Regions from separate parts of the Dechloromonas denitrificans genome, predicted to be linked through region 3. Evidence: predicted binding sites of a transcription regulator. Region 3 holds the regulator's gene; each other region holds the start of a gene.
The links. Region 3 encodes sigma-54, which starts transcription at its own class of promoters, with help from an activator protein. Its sites were predicted from a motif close to TGGCACGCTTNCTGCTNA; they were not measured.

Region 1 (3,443 bases), 450 kb from region 3:
GATGACAGCGAATGCCTTTGCCGAGGACAAGGATCGCTGCTTTGTGGCAGGCATGGATGACTTTCTTTCCAAGCCGGTTAATCCTGGGATTCTCTACGCAACGCTACTCAAATGGTTGGAACACCAACGGGACTGAACGCGTGCTGTGCGGCCGTTTCCTGCCGTTTGGCCTTCGGCTGGGCGAATGACAGCTTCGGGTCGCTTTAAGCCCTATAGGCAGAATGCTAGACACATCGCACATTTAGCACTGGCACGAAGCAAATGCTTGCCACGTTGAATGAGCGCAAACATAAAGGGGGCCGATGGCCCCCTTAGATTCAACTGTCCGACAGACTTAATTGTTTCCGACCAGCCTTACCAGTTCGGCTCGCGCTCCGGCGTTGCTGTAATGCGGTGAATGCTCAGGTCGGCGCCCTCGTATTCTTCTTCCTGATCGAGTCGCAAGCCGATGAAGGCTTTCAGGCTGCCATAAACGATGGCTCCGCCGGCCAAGGCAACGACAATCGCCAGACCGGTCATGATCAGTTGCGGCATGAAGGCAATGCTGCCGGCGCCGCCCAGCGCCTTGCTGCCGAAGATACCGGCCGCGATACCGCCCCATGCGCCGCACAGGCCGTGCAGCGGCCAGACACCCAGAACGTCGTCGATTTTCCAGCGATTCTGGGTCAGCGTGAACATGATGACGAACAGGCCGCCAGCGATGCTGCCGACAACCAGCGCACCCATCGGGTGCATCAGGTCCGAGCCGGCACAAACGGCGACCAGACCGGCGAGCGGGCCGTTATGCACGAAACCCGGGTCATTCTTGCCGAGCAGAAGTGCCACCATGGTGCCGCCGACCATCGCCATCAACGAATTGAGGGCGACCAGGCCGGAAATTTTGTCCAGCGTCTGGGCGCTCATCACATTGAAGCCAAACCAGCCGACCGTCAGAATCCACGCTCCCAATGCCAGAAAAGGAATCGATGAAGGAGGATGGGCTGAAATGCGGCCGTCCTTGTTGTAGCGACCATGGCGTGGCCCGAGCAGGAGGACGGCAGGCAAGGCAATCCAGCCGCCCATGGCATGTACGACGACAGAGCCGGCGAAGTCATGGAACTCCTCGCCAAATGTCGCCTTCAGCCACGCCTGAATGCCAAACGCCTGATTCCAGGCGATACTTTCATAAAACGGGTAGATGAAGCCGACGATCATGAACGTGGCAATCAACTGCGGGTGGAACTTGGCTCGTTCGGCGATTCCCCCGGAGATAATCGCTGGAATGGCTGCGGCAAAGGTCAGCAAAAAGAAAAACTTGGTCAGTTCGTAACCATTTTTTTCCATCAGCGTTTCAACACCGGTGAAGAAATTGACACCGTAGGCAATGGTGTAGCCGATGAAGAAGTATGCCAGGGTCGACATGCCGAAATCGGTCAAAATCTTGACCAGCGCATTGACCTGGTTTTTCTTGCGAACCGTGCCCACTTCGAGGAAGGCAAAGCCTGCGTGCATGGCCAGCACCATGATGGCGCCAAGCAGGATGAACAGCACATTGCTGCCGGATTGGTAGTTTTCCATGAAAGCCCCTGATTTTGGAATCGAATGCCTATAGCAAGCACCATTCCAGTGCACAAAGATGTTTTAAATCAGTGCATTGCAAAAGTCATTTTTGCATAAACGCACCAAACAAGTGCCAAAAAACAATCCATCGCCCAGCATCGGTGCAGAAAATGCGGGCAATGCACCAACAAAACCACCCCGCGGGATCGTCAAGCAAGCCCGCCCCCTGGGCAACGAACGCTTACGTTATCTGGGCGCAGCTTCCGGCGGCAAAAGCACCCAAAGACGTCCGGTTTGCTTCATGCGCCCGGCCTGTTCGCCTGCTGCCTTGCCAAAGCCCCAGAAAAAGTCGGCCCGAACTGCCCCCTTGATCGCACCACCGGTGTCCTGCGCCATGACCAGACGATTCATTGCTTGCACTGAATTGGGGCGGGTCGTTGCCAGGAAGACCGGGGCTCCGAGCGGCACCGAGCGCGGATCAATCGCAATGCTGCGCTCGGGCGTCAGCGGCACGCCGAGCGCACCCGCCGGACCATCCTTGCTGTTCGGATTTTCACGGAAGAAAACATAGCTCGGATTGGCGTTGAGTAATTCGTCGAGACGGGCCGGATTGGCCCGTGCCCAGGCCTGGATGCCCTGCATCGAAGCCTCTTCAAGCTTCAGTTCGCCACGGTCGACCAGCACGCGACCGATGGATTGGTAGGGATGACCGTTCTGGTCGGCATAATTGACGCGTACGGTGCTGCCATCGGTCAGCTTGACCCGACCGGATCCCTGAACCTGAAGAAAGAACAGTTCGACGGCATCATCGACATACAGCAAGGTTTTACCCGGCAAGCGATCGCCGCGCGCACCGATTTCGGCACGTGACCAGTAAGGCACCACCTTATTGCCTTCAACCCGGCCACGAACGCGCTTGTCTTTGAGCTCAGGGAAAAGCGCGGACAGGTCGATCGTCAGCAAATCATCCGGCACAGCCCGGATCGGCTGCTCAAACCCCTTCACCTTGGTTCTGCTGCCGCGCAGCAGTGGCTCGTAATAGCCGGTAATCATGCCGTTGAATTCGCCCTCACCGGTCAGGACGGCATAAGGCTGGAGGTTTTGCTCAAAGAAGGCTCGCGGATTGAAGTCCGGCTTGCCGTCAGCCGCCCGCGCCAGATCGCAGACGCGCTTCCAGGCCGGGCCGTGCGACTTGCTGGCCATGCCCCGGCAAGACTGCATGAAAGCCGGCCAGGCGGCCGCTATATCGTCATTTTTCCAGCCCGGCAGATCGGCCCAGCTGGCGGCACGAAAAGTCCGGGCAAACGGGCTTGGCGGCACGGGCGTCGTGACAGCCGTTGGCGGGCAGGCCGGGCAGCTTGCGCAAGGTTTGCAGACGGCCGGCTCCGGCTCTCCCGAGGGCAAAAGGCTGCAGGCGCTCAACAGGGAGAAGGCCAGAAAGGGTGCGGCTTGGATTTTTCGCATGGGTTTCGTTAGAGTGCGTGAATTCAACGCGAAGTATACCTGTCACCATGCCCGAATCTCTCCAGCTTGAACGTCTGCTTGCCCGTGCCGAGGCCGTCCTTGGTCGCTTCGAGGCAACGCTGCCCCCCGCTCCGCCGCTGCCGGACTGGAAAAACGCCATTGCTTTCCGCTGGCGCAAGAACCACGGCCGCGGCTGGTTGCAGGCCATTCGCCAGCCCCACCCGATCCGCCTCGACGAACTGAACAACATCGACGACCAAAAAGAGCGCATCCGCCTGAATACCGCCCAGTTCGTCGCCGGTCACACCGCCAACAATGTCTTGCTGACCGGCTCGCGCGGCTCGGGCAAGTCATCCTTGGTCAAGGCCGTACTCAACGAGTACTCGGCGCAAGGCCTGCGGCTGATCGAAGTCGACAAGGCCGACCTCGTCGACCTGCCG
Region 2 (3,443 bases), 730 kb from region 3:
GGCCAAACCCGATTTTCTCGCCTTGCTGCGCACCCCCTTGCTGCATGCGCTTGGCCGACCGGCAGCCGATGCCAAAGTTGCGGCCGGCGCTTGCTGGCTGGATGTGCGTTACGCCGCCGAGTTCGCCGAAAATGGCTTGCCTGGCGCGGTCAACCTGCCCTTGAGCGAAATTCGCTCGGCTTTTGGCCTGCTTGATCCATCGCGTGAATACATTGTTTATTGCCGTTCCGGGCGGCGCAGTTCGGCTGCAGCCTTCCTGCTTGCCCAGCGCGGCTTCAAGGCTTTCTGGTTGCAGGATGGCTTGCTCGGGAGCGGCACATGAGTGCCGTTACGTACAGGCTGTCAGCAGCCAATCAGGGGTAGTCATGGAAACCATTCAGGATCTTTTTCGCCGGCTCGAACAACTCAACGATATCGGGGCATCGCTTTCAAATGAACGCGATATCAACCTGTTGCTTGAGAAAATTCTCCTCGCCGCCAAGGCCATCACCCGCGCCGATGGCGGTACGCTGTATTTGCTGGCAGAGGATGGCCAGTCGCTGCATTTCGAAATTGTCCGGACCGATTCCCTGAATATTGCCTTCGGTGGCAGTAGCGGCCAATCGACCTCCGGCAAGTTTCCCGATTTGCCGCTCTACAACCCGGATGGCTCACCGAACAACTCCCTGGTTGCCGCGTATGCTGCGATTCACGGTAAAACGGTGAATATTTCCGATGCCTATACCGCACAAGGCTTCGATTTTTCGGGAACGCGCAAATTCGACGAGCGCACCGGCTATCGCTCGCAATCCTTTCTCACCGTGCCGATGAAAAACCATGAAGGTGAAATCATCGGCGTGCTGCAACTGATCAATGCGCTCAAGACGGGCAGTGGCGAGGTGACCGAGTTTTCGCAGGCCGACCAGCGGCTGGCCGAGTCGCTGGCCTCGCAGGCAGCGATTGCGCTGACCAATCGCCAGTTGGTCGAGCAGCTGGAAACGCTGTTCGAGTCATTCATCAAGCTGATCAATCTGGCCATCGACGAAAAGTCGGCCCACACCGGCGGTCATTGCCAGCGCGTCCCCGAACTGACCATGCTGCTGGCCGATGCGGTCGATGCCACGACGGAAGGCCCGCTTGCCGACTTCAAGCTGACCGACAAGGACAGGTACGAGCTGCGTATCGCGGCGCTGATGCATGATTGTGGCAAGGTGACGACGCCGGTTCATGTCGTCGACAAGGCAACCAAGTTGCAAACGATTTACGACCGGATCGATCTGATCGATACGCGTTTCGAGATCGTCAAGCGTGATGCCGAAGTCCGCCAATGGCGCCAGATCGCGGGCGGCCAGGAAGCGGTTGAAGCCGAGCGTGTTTTTCTCGATTTTTGCCGTGAATGCGATGTCGACCGCGACTTTTTGCGCCAGGCCAATATCGGTGGCGAACGGATGAGCGATGAGGCGATCGAACGGGTCAAGGCGATGGCCGGCAAGTACCGCTGGACCAATCCGGCGGGCATCGAAACCGATTTCCTGTCAGCGGACGAACTCGACAACCTGACCATTCGCGCCGGCACGCTGACCCAGAATGAACGTGAAATCATCAACCACCACATCGTCGCGACGATCCGCATGCTGGAACAACTGCCCTGGCCGAAACATCTGCGCAATGTGCCGGAATACGCTGGCGGCCACCACGAGCGGATGGATGGCAAGGGTTATCCTAAAGGCCTGAAGCGTGACGAAATGAGCTGGCAGGCCCGGATGATGGGTATTTCTGACATTTTCGAAGCGTTGACCGCGAAAGACCGCCCCTACAAGGAAGCCATGAAACTCACCCAGGCGCTGGGCATCATGGAAAACTTCAAGAAAGGCGGCCATATCGACCCGGACCTGTTCGATGTCTTTGTCCGGGGCGAGGTGTTCAGGACGTATGCTGCCAGCTATTTGCTGGATGAGCAGGTGGATTGCTGAAGAACTGCCTCAAAAGGTTATGCTGATGTGACGTTTTTTGTCAGCCATTTGGCCTCGGTTCACGCTTTTGTTTTTTGGTTTTCTTCCAGCTTGTTGAAAAGAAAGCCATTTCATTTTTTATGGCTCAGCGCTTTTTCCCTGGCATGGAAAGTGATTAAGGTTTAGCAGCGGTTTTTCCCGCCTTTTGCAAACAAAGGAGATTCAAATGAAGCGTGTTCAACAAGGTTTTACCCTGATCGAACTGATGATCGTTGTCGCCATCGTCGGCATTCTGGCCGCCGTTGCCCTGCCGCAATATCAGGACTATGTCATCCGAGCCAAGCTGTCCAAGGTTGCGACTGCTGCTGATCCGATCAAGACAGCCCTTGCCCTGGTTGCTCAGGAGCAGGGCGTTTCTGCTGGTGGTACGATTGCTTTGGGGTCGGATAATGCATGGCGGACAATTGGTTTGTCCGATACGCCAACCCCGACGACTGAAGTTGGTACATATGCGATGACTGCTGCTGGCGTACTGACATTGACGATGCAGGGTATCGGTACTGGGTTTAATGGTCAAACGGTGCAGTACACCCCCGCAGTGGGCAGTACTGCCCTTACTTGGACTGTGGCATGCAACTACAATGGTACTTCGAATTCGGTCAAGGCTAACTATCTCAAGGTTCTGGGCTGTGTAATCAATTAAAGTAATTGAGGTTGTTGGTATCTGAAGCCCTCCGTTCGGAGGGCTTTTTACATTTTTATCGCGTGGAAAATCGGGCTTCTAGCAGTACTTTTGCCCCATTGTGGCCATAAGCAATGGCTTGCTTAAGCATTTCTTCTGCCGCCAGGTTTTGTTTTTGGGTTAATAGCAGTAGTGCTCGTTTGAAATAGATCTGCCCCAATGCTGTACGAGCTGTCGTCACCTTTTCAGCCTGATCAAGATCAGCTGCAGCTTGTACCGGATCATTCATCGCTGCGTGAACGTTGGCGAGGCCAATGTAGCCTTCATAGCTCTCGGGGTGGTTGGCGACGACCTGTTGCATGTCCGATAACGCCTCGGCGTATTTGCCTTGCTTCAGGTATTGATGGCCGCGGTTGTAAAAAATGCGCTCAGCACCGGGGAGTGTCGGATTGGTCAGCTTCTCTGCCGCATCAACCCAGATGCTTAGCTCGCTTCGCATGCTTTTGAGGCGGTCGATTGCCAAGGGAAAAAGCAGCAGCGGAACGAGCAGCATGGCCGATGCCACCCTTGTTGACAGGCGTAGCATGCCGAGCGCGGCAGCCAGTGAAAAAACGATTCCGGGGGCCCAGATATAGCTGCGGTACAAGACAAAAGGTTCTTGTAGCCTGAATGTGGAAAATTCGGTCAAGTACAGCGTCCCGGTGTAGAGCAGGCCAAAGCCTGCGAGGGCAGGCAGGCCACGCTTGCTTAACAGGAAACAAGCCCCGCCGATCAACAGCAGAAAGGCGGAAAGCTGCAAGATGATTCCGATGGGTGACAGATTGTTCGCA
Region 3 (3,443 bases):
GACGCTCTCCGATGCGGAAAGCCCAGTCATATTCGGCCTGCCCCATGACCTGCAGTCGTTCTGGGTGAATGATGTTGATGTGCCCAACCACATCGGCACCATAGTTGTTCGACAACTTGATCTCGATGTTGCGTTCGGCCTGCTGCGCCATCATCCAGCTGAGCAGCAGCTTTTCCCGATTATCTTCGTAGAGCTGGGTCAGGCTGATGTGACGCACGTAACTGGCTCAGGCCTGAAACAGGGTAACCACAGCGGCAGGATCGCTTGCCGCAAGCAAGGCTTCCCGGAATGGTTTTTCGGCAAAGCGCTGGGCCAGTTCGGAAAGAATCTGGAGATGTTGCTCGGTCGCCTGCTCTGGAACCAGCAGCACGAACAGGAGATTGACCGGACGCCCATCCGGCGAGTCGAACGGTACGGGAGTTGCCAGACGCAAGAAAGCACCGGCAGCCTGCTTGAGGCCCTTGATCCGACCGTGCGGAATGGCAATACCTTGCCCAAGACCGGTCGAACCCAGTTTTTCACGGGCAAAGAGGCTTTCGAAGACAACCGCACGGGCAAGCCCGAGATGACTCTCGAAAAGCATGCCGGCCTGTTCGAAGACCCGCTTTTTGCTGCCGGCCTCAAGATCAAGAATGACCTGGGTGGCTGACAGAATATTGGCTAAGGGGTTCATAGGAAAATTCAGTGATGCATGGGCCGCAGCGCGGTGGCTGCGGCCGAACGGCAATTATTCAGCCGCGAGAATGACAGGCTTTTCACCGCGATGGTGATCCTGAACTTTTTGCTTGTATTTCTGGACCTGGCGATCAAGCTTGTCGAACATCGAGTCAATCGCTGCGTAGAGGTCGTCACCGGACTCTTCGACATGCATGTCCTTGCCCGGAACGTGGACGGTCACTTCTGCTTTCTGCTTGAGCTTCTCGACAGACAAAATCACGTTAACGCCGGTGACTTTATCGAAATGGCGAACAACAGGGTCAAGTTTGTTTTCAACGTACTCGCGCAAAGCAGGGGTAACGTCGATATGGTGACCAGTGATCTGCAGATTCATGCTTTTCTCCTCTCTCTACAGGGTCTTGCGTAAATTGACCGGCGGGATGTTAAGCGATTCACGGTATTTGGCTACTGTGCGTCGGGCTACAACGATTCCCTGCTGGCCTAGTATTTCGGATAATTGGCTATCCGACAAGGGCTTCTTGCCATCTTCTGCGCCGATCAGTTGTTTGATCAGTGCCCGGATGGCCGTTGCAGAACACGCACCACCGGTATCGGTGGCAACGTGACTGCCAAAAAAGTATTTCAATTCAAAGATACCGCGCGGCGTGGCCATGTATTTCTGGCTGGTAACGCGTGACACGGTCGACTCGTGCAAACCGAGAATATCGGCAATCTCGCGCAGCACGAGCGGACGCATCGCCACTTCGCCATGCTCGAAAAACTGGCGCTGACGATCGACGATCGCCTGGGTAACACGGTGAATCGTTTCAAACCGTTGCTGAACATTCTTGATCAGCCAGCGTGCTTCCTGCAGCTGGCCGGTCATGTTGCCGTTTCCTCGACGCTGGCGTGACAGGATTTCAGCGTACAACCGATTGATCCGCAAACGCGGATAGGCATCCGGATTGATATAAGCCGTCCACTTTCCCTTGAGCTTGCGAACCATCACGTCCGGGGTGATATAGCGCGCTTCAATGGCTGCAAAACGTGCGCCTGGGCGAGGATCAAGGCTGACGATCAAGCTGTGTGCCGCTTTCAGGGCGGGATCTTCGCAATCCGTCAGACGACGGATTTTGGCAAAGTCGCGGGCAGCGAGTAATTCAAGGTGTTGCTCGACAATGGTCAGCGCCAGGTTGCGCACCGGGTTTTCCGGCAAAACCTTCAGTTGCAGGGCGAGGCATTCTTTCGGCCCACGCGCACCGATACCTGTCGGATCGAAACTCTGGATATGGCGAAGCGCAATTTCCAGCTCCTCCAGCTCGATTTCATACTCGGGCGGCAGGGTTTCCCACAGCTCGTCGAGAGACGCCGAGAGATAGCCATCATCATCAAGCGCTTCGATCAGGAAACGCACCAGGCTGCGATCCCGGTCCGACAGCTGGGTCATGCCCAATTGCCAGCCAAGGTGATCGCGCAAACTGGTTGTTGCGGCATGGATGTCGTGGCTGTCGCTGTCATCGTCCTCATCGCGACCAGCCCCGGTATAGGTACCGGCATCGGATGACCAGCGATCGTCATCGACGTCGGATGGCGCACTCGGGATATCCTGCTCGCGCTCTTCACGCGCATCCCGTTCATCGCGCTCAGCCCGCTGTTCGCGCTCCCCTTCGTCGCTCTTTGGCGCATCGAATTGCTGGGCCGAAGAATAAGACTCCGTTCCGGCATCATCATCCCGTTCGAGCATCGGATTTTCAAGCAGATAGCGCTCGATTTCCTGCTGCATCTCGATCGTCGATAGTTGCAGCAATTTGATTGATTGCTGCAACTGTGGCGTCAGGGCCAGATGCTGGGAAAGCTTGAGTTGAAGAGCCGGTTTCATCGAATGGGGTAGGGACGCTGCTTATCGGTCAGAGCTTGAAATGCTCGCCAAGGTAAACCTTGCGCACACTTTCATTATCAACGATTTCATCCGGACGGCCAGCAGCCAGAACGCGCCCCGCACTGATGATGTAGGCGTGATCGCAAATGCCCAGGGTTTCACGCACGTTGTGATCGGTGATCAGCACCCCGATGCCCCGCTCCTTGAGGAAACGGATGATTTTCTGGATTTCAAGCACCGCAATCGGGTCGACCCCGGCAAACGGCTCATCCAGCAGAATGAAGCGCGGGCTGGTTGCCAGGGCCCGGGCAATTTCGACACGCCGGCGCTCGCCGCCGGAAAGAGCCGCTGCATTGACGTGACGGACATGGCCGATATGCAGTTCACCGAGCAAGCCCTCCAGCCGGTCATTCAACTCTTTCTCGGGCAGATCGAGCAGTTCCAGCACGGCGCGAATGTTTTCCTCGACATTCAGCTTGCGAAAGACCGAAGCCTCCTGCGGCAGATAGGACAAGCCCTGGCGGGCCCGGCTGTGCATCGGCAGGTGAGTCAGCTTCGCATCGTCGATGTAAACCTCGCCGCCATCAGCCGGCACCAGACCGACAATCATGTAGAAACAGGTTGTCTTGCCGGCACCATTCGGCCCGAGCAAACCAACGACCTCTCCACTTTTGACCTCAAAAGACACATCCTCAACCACCGTGCGCGATTTGTAGCGCTTCTTCAGGTTGTGGGCAGCCAGCGTGGAAATCTTCTTGTCCGTCATTCTTCGGCTCCGCGCATCACTCGGCGTATGGCGTCGCCGGAAAAACCTCGATATTGCAAAAATCGCATCTGTTTGCCGCGCTCTTCAGCCGATTGCGGCAACTGCTTGAACTTTCTCGCCCAAACCTGACGACAACGCTCG
Region 4 (3,443 bases), 620 kb from region 3:
CGGCGTTGAACAGGTTAAGCAGGCCGTCGGCCGACATCGCCGTGCCCGGACGCATCGAGCCGACGACGACGATCGGCTTGTCGGTGCGCACCACCAGATTCAGGAAATAGGCTGTCTCTTCCAGGGTGTCGGTGCCATGGGTCACAACGATGCCATCGACATCGCCCTGCTTGACCAGGGCGGCGACACGCTTGCCCAGGGTGACCAGATGTTCGTTGGTAAAGCTTTCAGAGGCGATCTGAAAAACCTGCTCGCCGCGTACCTCGGCCACATCGGCCAGGGTCGGAATACCGGCAATCAACTTGTCGACCGGCACCTTGGCAGCCTGATAGGTCGCGCTTTTGGCGGCATCCGCGCCGGCGCCGGCGATGGTTCCACCGGTCGCAAGGATCACGACGTTGGGCTTGGCGGCAAAGGCCGGAACAGCAGCCACACAGGCTGCGGCAACCAGCAGGCAGCGGGAAAGAAAACGATTCAGCATGACAATGCTCCAGGGGGTATCTCTGCAGGGGAATGAACGGCCGGCCCGCACACGCGGTGCCGGCCGTTCACAAGGCCGTCCGGCTTATTCGAAAGCCTTGTCGTTCGGCGCCTTGAACAGTGCCTTCATGTCGTCCGACATCGGCATCTCAAGATTCAGGCCCTTCGGCGGAATCGGGTTCATGAACCACTTGCTGTAGATCTTGTCGGCATCGCCGGAAGTCATCGCCTTGCTCAGCGCAGCATCGACCACCTTCTTGAAGGCCGGATCTTCCTTGCGCAGCATGCAACCGTAGGCTTCCTTGGACTGGGCGGTACCGACCACCACCCAATCTGCCGGGCGCTTGGCCTTGGCCATTTCACCGTAAAGCAGTGCGTCATCCATCATGAAGGCAACGGCACGGCCGGTTTCCAGCGTCAGGAAGGCTTCGCCGTGATCCTTGGCGGAGATGATGTTCATCTTCATCTGCTTGTCTTCATTCATCTTGCGGATCAGGCGCTCGGACGTCGTGCCGGCGGTGGTCACCACGTTCTTGCCGGCCAGATCGGCGAAATCGTTGATCCCGGCGGTCTTCTTGGCCATCAGCTTGGTGCCGATGACAAAAATGCTGGTCGAGAAGGCAACCTGCTTCTGGCGCTCGGTATTGTTGGTTGTCGAGCCGCACTCGATGTCGACCGTGCCATTCTGGATCAGCGTGATGCGGTTGGCCGAGGTCACCGGCATCAGCTTGGTATCGAGCTTGGCCAGCTTCAACTCAGCCTTGACGCCATCAACGACCTTGAGCATCAGTTCGTGCGAGTAGCCGATGACTTGCTGCTTGTCGTCGTAATAGGAAAAAGGAATCGACGATTCACGATGACCCAGCGTGATGCTGCCGGTGTCCTTGATTTTTTTCAGGGTGGCGGATTCCTGGGCGTGGGCCGGCAGGGTGGCAGCCGCGCCGAAAGCGGTAGCAAAAGCAGCAACAAAAGCGATACGTTTCATGAATTGTCTCCTGTTAAATGAAGAGGCCGGAGGCCGGCGACGACGCCTATCACTACGCAGGAGACGTGCCACCCCAAACGCAACAGAAAACAAAGAACAAACCATTGATTTAAAACAGGATTAAAAGCACACCTGCAGCACAGGCGTCGGATTTCCGACAGCCGGCCAGGCAAGCCATCGGAAATCCGTCACTTTCCTTGGGCCACAGGGTTTGCCGGGCGCTACGGTCGACATAAAAAAGCCGCCCGAATCGGGGCGGCTTTTTGCTGGCTTGCCGAGCAACGCTCAGTCGATCCGGGTATCCAGCCCCTGCTCGGCCAGCTCGGCGGCGCGCAATACGGCACGCGCCTTGTTCTGGGTTTCCTGCCATTCGGAATTCGGGTCGGAATCGGCGACGATCCCGGCACCAGCCTGGACGTGCAGTTGCTTGTCCTTGACCACGGCGGTGCGAATGGCGATCGCCAAGTCCATGTCGCCATGAAAACCAAGATAGCCGACGGCACCCGCATAAATACCGCGCTTGACCGGTTCAAGTTCATCGATGATTTCCATCGCCCGCACTTTCGGCGCACCGGAAACCGTACCGGCCGGGAAGGTTGCCTTGAGCACGTCGAGCGCATCCAGCCCCGGTTGCAGACGGCCTTCGACATTGGAGACGATGTGCATCACATGCGAGTAACGCTCAACCAGCATGTTCTCGGTCAGTTTGACGCTGCCGATGCGCGCGACACGGCCGCAGTCATTGCGCCCGAGATCGAGCAACTGGGTGTGCTCGGCCCGCTCCTTCTCATCGGCCAGCAACTCGGTGGCCAGTGCGGCATCTTCTTCCGGCGAGGCGCCGCGTTTGCGTGTACCGGCAATCGGCCGGACGGTAACGCGCTCGCCTTCGAGTCGGACCAGAATCTCCGGCGAAGCGCCGACGACGTGGAAATCCTCGAAATCGAAGTAGAACATGTAGGGCGACGGGTTGAGGCTGCGCAGGGTGCGGTACAGCGCCAGCGGACTGGCGTGGAACGGCTTGGTCATGCGCTGCGACAGGACGACCTGCATCACGTCGCCTTCGGTAATGTATTCCTTGGCCTTGAGGACGGCCTTCTTGAACGCTGCCTCGCCAAAAACAGAGACTGCCGCTTCGGATTGCACCGGCTGCTCGCTCGGGATGGTGACCGGCGTACGCAGTTTGGCGAGTAGCTCTTTCAGCCGTGCGCGGGCTTTCTGGTAAGCACCGGGAAAGCCCGGCTCGGCAAAGACAACCAGGGTCAGCTTGCCCGACAGGTTATCGACGACGGCGATTTCCTCCGACAACAGCAGGCCGATATCCGGCGTTCCCAGATCGCCCGGTTTTTGGGTCCGGGTCAGGCGCGTTTCGACATAACGCACGGTATCGTAGCCGAAGCAACCGACCAGACCGCCGCAGAAACGCGGCAGGCCGGCTTGCGGTGCGGCGCGGAAACGCTGCATGAACTTGCCGATGAATTCGAGCGGATTGGTATCGTCCTCACGCTCGGCAATGCGGTTGCCGGTCAGCACCAGCACCTGGTGACCATGCACGACGATGCGCGTCGGCGAAGCCAGGCCGATGATCGAATAGCGTCCGAAACGTTCGCCGCCCTGCACCGATTCCAGCAGATAGGTGTAAGGGCCGTTGGCCAGCTTGAGGTAGATGGAAAGCGGCGTATCAAGGTCGGCAAACGTTTCCAGCGTGACAGGAATACGGTTGTAGCCTTGCGCGGCAAGCGAATTGAATTCGGTTTCAGTCATGGGGAAGCCTCGGAAATGACAGGGTACTGCGTTCTGGTGCATTGCGCCGGATCGGCGCGCGAAAGGAGATCAGGGGCGCCAGCGACGCCAACCATGCCAATCGTTCCAGAATTGCAGAGTCGTCATTTGTGATGGAGGTCTTTGATAGTAAGGGCTTGCCGGCAGGCGGCGAGCAGGTCGGATACTAGCGCATCGCAATCTGCGCTGTCCACCGGCT

Region 1: a site for sigma-54 is predicted at 1,588-1,605, ahead of KI614_RS14020 (ammonium transporter). Genes of this name have one in related genera too.
Region 2: a site for sigma-54 is predicted at 2,092-2,109, ahead of KI614_RS12615 (pilin). Genes of this name have one in related genera too.
Region 4: a site for sigma-54 is predicted at 1,519-1,536, ahead of KI614_RS13185 (glutamate/aspartate ABC transporter substrate-binding protein). Genes of this name have one in related genera too.

The regions. Positions count from the first base shown of each region.
Region 1 is NZ_CP075187.1:2,963,023-2,966,465, forward strand. It holds gene KI614_RS14015 (PAS domain S-box protein) at 1-136, shown strand, start outside; gene KI614_RS14020 (ammonium transporter) at 355-1,557, opposite strand; gene KI614_RS14025 (murein transglycosylase A) at 1,786-3,003, opposite strand; gene KI614_RS14030 (ATP-binding protein) at 3,051-3,443, shown strand, end outside.
Region 2 is NZ_CP075187.1:2,677,537-2,680,979, reverse strand. It holds gene KI614_RS12630 (cyclic nucleotide-binding domain-containing protein) at 1-322, shown strand, start outside; gene KI614_RS12625 (HD family phosphohydrolase) at 366-1,952, shown strand; gene KI614_RS12615 (pilin) at 2,158-2,634, shown strand; gene KI614_RS12610 (tetratricopeptide repeat protein) at 2,690-3,443, opposite strand, start outside.
Region 3 is NZ_CP075187.1:3,408,115-3,411,557, forward strand. It holds gene hprK (HPr(Ser) kinase/phosphatase) at 1-217, opposite strand, end outside; gene ptsN (PTS IIA-like nitrogen regulatory protein PtsN) at 227-673, opposite strand; gene hpf (ribosome hibernation-promoting factor, HPF/YfiA family) at 728-1,051, opposite strand; gene KI614_RS16105 (RNA polymerase factor sigma-54) at 1,067-2,536, opposite strand; gene lptB (LPS export ABC transporter ATP-binding protein) at 2,565-3,302, opposite strand; gene recX (recombination regulator RecX) at 3,299-3,443, opposite strand, start outside.
Region 4 is NZ_CP075187.1:2,785,299-2,788,741, forward strand. It holds gene KI614_RS13180 (asparaginase) at 1-481, opposite strand, end outside; gene KI614_RS13185 (glutamate/aspartate ABC transporter substrate-binding protein) at 566-1,465, opposite strand; gene trpE (anthranilate synthase component I) at 1,751-3,226, opposite strand; gene KI614_RS13195 (phosphoglycolate phosphatase) at 3,349-3,443, opposite strand, start outside.